Regions from separate parts of the Halomonas sp. C22 genome, predicted to be linked through region 1. Evidence: predicted binding sites of a transcription regulator. Region 1 holds the regulator's gene; the other holds the start of a gene.
What was found. Region 1 encodes sigma-54, which starts transcription at its own class of promoters, with help from an activator protein. Its sites were predicted from a motif close to TGGCACNNNNNTTGCTNT; they were not measured.
Positions count from the first base shown of each region.

Region 2: FEU76_RS06205 (P-II family nitrogen regulator) is a predicted target of sigma-54. The motif match lies at 1,172-1,189, and genes of this name have one in related genera.

Region 1 covers NZ_VBVC01000006.1:155,874-158,271, reverse strand. Annotated here, with positions in the region: gene lptB (LPS export ABC transporter ATP-binding protein) at 1-14, shown strand, start outside; gene FEU76_RS12930 (RNA polymerase factor sigma-54) at 120-1,535, shown strand; gene hpf (ribosome hibernation-promoting factor, HPF/YfiA family) at 1,633-1,941, shown strand; gene ptsN (PTS IIA-like nitrogen regulatory protein PtsN) at 1,946-2,398, shown strand, end outside.
Region 2 covers NZ_VBVC01000002.1:618,986-621,383, forward strand. Annotated here, with positions in the region: gene FEU76_RS06200 (ammonium transporter) at 1-695, opposite strand, end outside; gene FEU76_RS06205 (P-II family nitrogen regulator) at 757-1,095, opposite strand; gene FEU76_RS06210 (accessory factor UbiK family protein) at 1,446-1,745, shown strand; gene FEU76_RS06215 (ABC transporter substrate-binding protein) at 2,029-2,398, shown strand, end outside.

The DNA.
Region 1 (2,398 bases):
ACTTCCGGCTTTAAACAATGGCCCACGAAGACATTTTATTTAGTGGCATGCTTATTGCACTTGCACCAAACGGAGAGTCGCTCTAGGGTGGAGCTTTCTGATTAACGAGTGGTTCTCAGATGGTCATGAAAGCTTCTCTTCAACTGCGCATCGGCACACAGCTGACCATGACACCTCAGCTGCAGCAGGCCATTGCGCTGCTTCAGCTATCGACGCTGGACCTTCGTCAAGAAATTCAGCAGGCGCTGGATGCCAACCCCATGCTCGAGCAGGAAGATGAGTTTGGCGAACAGGCCGTCAGCGAGCCTCAGGAAGCCGAGTGGGCAGACAGCATCCCCAGCGAGCTTTCCGTAGACAGCGACTGGTCCGACACGTACCAGGACATGGGGAGCATGGGCGGCAGCAGCGAAGGCCCGGACTTCGAGCGTCAGGCGGCGGGGCAGAGCCTGCACGGTCACCTGCTTTGGCAATTGGCCATGACCGACTTCTCCTCCCGTGAACATGCCATCGCCGAAAGCCTCATCGATGCGCTGGATGCCAACGGCTACCTGACCCAGCCTCTCAACGACATTCGCGAGGGGCTCAAGGCACAAGGCCACGACGGCCTGAGCCAGCGCGAGGTCGAAAACACCCTGCTGCGCCTTCAGCAGTTTGAACCCACCGGAGTATTTGCCCGTGACCTGCGGGAGTGCCTGATGCTGCAGCTGGCCTCGCTGCCCGAAGACACCCCGCTGCTGATGCCTGCCAAACGCCTGGTACGCCAGTTTCTCGAAGCTCTCGGCAAGGACGACATGCGCTTGCTAAAGCGACGCCTGAGCCTCGACGACGAGCAGTTGGACGATGTCATCCGTTTAATTCGCAGCCTTGACCCCAGGCCTGGAAGCGCCTACGGCATCACCGACGACAGCTATGTCACGCCAGATCTGGTGGTACGCCACGATCACGAGGGCTGGCACCTGGAACTCAACCCGGAAGCGCTGCCTCGACTGCGTATTCAGCCCGACTACGCCAGCCTGATCAAACGCGCCGACAAGAGCCAGGACAACCAGTTTCTGAAAGAGCATCTCCAGGAGGCTCGCTGGCTGATCAAAAGCCTTTCGAGCCGCAACGACACCCTGCTGCGCGTGGGGCGCGAGATCATTGCTCGGCAGATCGGCTTTCTGGAGCATGGCGAAGAAGCCATGAAACCGCTGATTCTGGCCGATATCGCCGAAGCGGTGGAGATGCATGAATCGACCATCTCGCGGGTCACTACCCAGAAATACATTCATACCCCGCGCGGGGTGTTCGAGCTCAAGTACTTCTTCTCCAGCCAAGTCAGCGGCCAGGAAGGTGGCGACAGCCATTCCAGCACGGCCATTCGAGCACGCATCAAGAAACTGATTCAGGACGAGCCTCCGGGCAAGCCACTCTCCGACAGCCGTCTGGTCACCCTGCTGGAAGCGGGCGGCATTACCGTGGCCCGCCGCACCGTGGCCAAGTACCGTGAGTCGATGGGTATACCTTCGTCGAGTGAGCGCCGTCGTTTACGCTAGTTAAACGCTCTCGCCCAACAAACTCTCGACGAGGGCTTTGCAATGGCCCAAAAAGGGTTACAATCGAAGTACAGTCCGATGGATAAGGAGCACGTCAATGCAAGTAAACATCACTGGTCATCACGTTGAACTGACTGACGCCTTGCGTGACTACGTAAACGAAAAGCTGGAACGCGTTGAACGTCACTACGACAACATCACGACCGTCCAGGTCACCTTATCTGTTGAAAAGGAGCGCCAGCAAGCCGCCTGCACCCTGCACGCAGCAGGAGCCGACCTTCATGCCGAAGCGCTGGACAACGACATGTACGCAGCCATTGACGCCCTGGCGGACAAAATCGACCGTCAGCTCGTAAAACACAAGGAAAAAGCACAAGCCCGCGCCCAAGGCGCTGGCGTGCGTTAACCCGATGACGTTGGAAACCATTCTCCCCCCGGAGCGCGTGCTGTACGACGTGCCCGGGGGCAGCAAAAAAAGGGTGCTGGAGTTTTTCAGCACCTTTATCGCTCAAAACACGCCCAGCCTGGATAGCCAGGAAGTCTTCAGTCGATTGATTGGCCGTGAACGGCTGGGCAGTACCGGCATCGGCAATGGCGTGGCCATTCCCCACGCACGCAGTCCTCACTGCAGCACGCCCATTGCCGGTTTTCTCAAGCTGGCCGAACCCGTCGACTTCGATGCCATCGATGGTGACCCCGTCGATCTGGTGTTCGTGCTGCTGGTACCCGAAGAAGCCGATGATACGCATTTGGCGCTATTGGGTCAGGTCGCCACGATCATGAACGACGCAGCCACACGTCAGCAATTGCGCAATGTCAGCAGCCAGCGTGAACTGCTGACGCTGTTGACCGACAAGATTCGC
Region 2 (2,398 bases), on a different contig from region 1:
CCACCGTTGAAACCGAACCAGCCCATCCACAGGATGAAGGTACCCAGCGTGGCCAGCGGCATGTTGGCGCCCGGAATCGCGTGGATAGAACCGTCTTTGCCATACTTGCCCTTACGGGGGCCCAGGACCAGCACACCTGCCAACGCTGCAGCGGCACCGGCCATGTGGACGATACCCGAGCCCGCATAGTCAGAGTAGCCAACGCCATCCAGCCAGCCACCGCCCCAGGTCCAGTAGCCAGACACCGGGTAGATGAAGGCGGTCATGACCACCGCGAAGGCCAGGAAGGCCCACAGCTTCATACGCTCGGCCACGGCACCCGACACGATCGACATTGCCGTTGCGACGAATACGACCTGGAAGAAGAAGTCCGAACGCATGGCGTAGTAAGGGGCATCCTCACCACCGGCCAGCACCGCATCGACGCTGTTCTCGGCACCGATCAGGAAGCCAAGGCTGGGCAGGAAACCGCCTTCGCCGCTGGAGTACATGATGTAGTAGCCCACCAGCAGGTACATGGTGCAGGCAATGGCAAACAGCGCAATGTTCTTGGTCAGAATTTCAGCGGTGTTCTTGGAACGTACCATACCGGCCTCGAGCATCGAGAAGCCGGCGGCCATCCACATGACCAGTACGCCGCAAATCAGGAAGTAAAACGTATCGAGCGCATAGCTCAATTCTGTAAGCTCGTTCATCAGGTGTTCCCCGTGATCCAAGAGAAGTTATACGTAGTGGGTCGTCGTTGTGTGGGCAGGCCTATACCGCGTCGGCGCCACGCTCTCCGGTACGAATACGAATGACATCTTCCAGCGGCGTCACGAACACTTTGCCGTCACCGATCTTGCCGCTGTTGGCAGCGCTGCAGATGGCATCCAGCACGCTCTCCAGACGCGCATCGTCCACGGCCACTTCCACTTTCACCTTGGGCAGAAAGTCCACTACGTACTCGGCACCGCGATACAGCTCGGTGTGGCCTTTCTGACGACCAAATCCCTTGACCTCAGTAACCGTAATCCCCTGCACGCCGTTGTCGGCGAGTGCTTCACGAACGTCGTCAAGCTTGAAAGGCTTGATGATAGCGGTGATGAGTTTCATCCCGGATCTCCCCTGCTGGTTCAGTCCCACTCGGTGGAGAGCGGCGTGGCCGCCCGAATCTAGTGCTTGCCCTGCTAATGCTCATACCGTGCCACTGGATTTTTTCTCATTTAAATTCATAACCTTAAGGTTTAAAAAGTGCGCTTTACAGCCACTGGCAAGGCGACTACGCATCCATTCACACCCGCCCATGCACTAAAAACGATCACCAACAAAAGCGGCGCGCTCTTTTTTGATGCATACGCACATTGCAGGAGAAAACGCACGCGGGGAATGCGGTTTGGCAAAGGGTTGCGTATCCTTACAGGTAAGCTATCCACATTTATGCGCCACCGTTTAAGGAGAGAGCCATGACGCCCCAGGATCGCATCAGCCGTTTAGCCCAGCAGATAGGCGACCGTTTACAGAATGCTTCCCAGGCCCCGGAAGACATTCAGAAAGGCGTGCAGCAAGTGGTACGAGGCGCCTTCGACCGCCTGGAGCTGGTATCACGAGAAGACTTTGATATCTTGATGGATGTGCTTCAGCGCACGCGCGCGCGTGTCGAAGCGCTGGAGCGTCAGGTGGCCAGCCTGGAAGCCACGGTGGAAGCGGCCAGCGCCGCGCAGTCCGCCCCCATGGAAGCCGAAGTACCGCCAGCCCCCCGTTGAGCCTGCCGAGCAAGGCAAGCCCACCCCCGGCAACCCAAGCTGAGGCAACGCTGGGTGGCCTTGGATAGGCACCCAGCGCGCTTATCCGCCTGACCCCTTACGGCTCACTTTGTGACGCATCAAACCCGCGAAGGCATGGCGAAAGCCACCTCATGCACCATGTTGGAGCAGTTACGCCCCTGGGGCGTCTCGCGCTGACGACTTGTGCGACCTCCGCTGTTTCCATTTGCAATTGATAAAAAGAATCGTTTAAATAAAGCGCTTATTGTCAGGTGCCCACTTCATGCGCTGCATCCCCCGACTCCCGACCCTGGCCCGCAGCTGCTTGCTCGCGGCAGCCTTGCTGTTCAGCACTGCCAGCCACGCCCAGTGGGCCACCATCGACTGGACCATCGCCGAAACGCTGCTGGCGATTGGCGCTCCGGTCAGCGGTATCGCGCAACAGCCGGGATATCACGATTGGGTAGGCGAGCCGCGTATCCCGGAGCACGTCAGCGACCTTGGCCTACGCACCCAGCCCAACTTCGAGCTGCTGGCCCAATCGCCCCCTGAGCAAACCCTGCTCTCGCCCATGTTTACCGGGCTGATTCCTCGGTTGGAGCGCATCGCGCCGGTGGGCACTTTCGCCCTTTACTCGCCAGGCACCGATACGT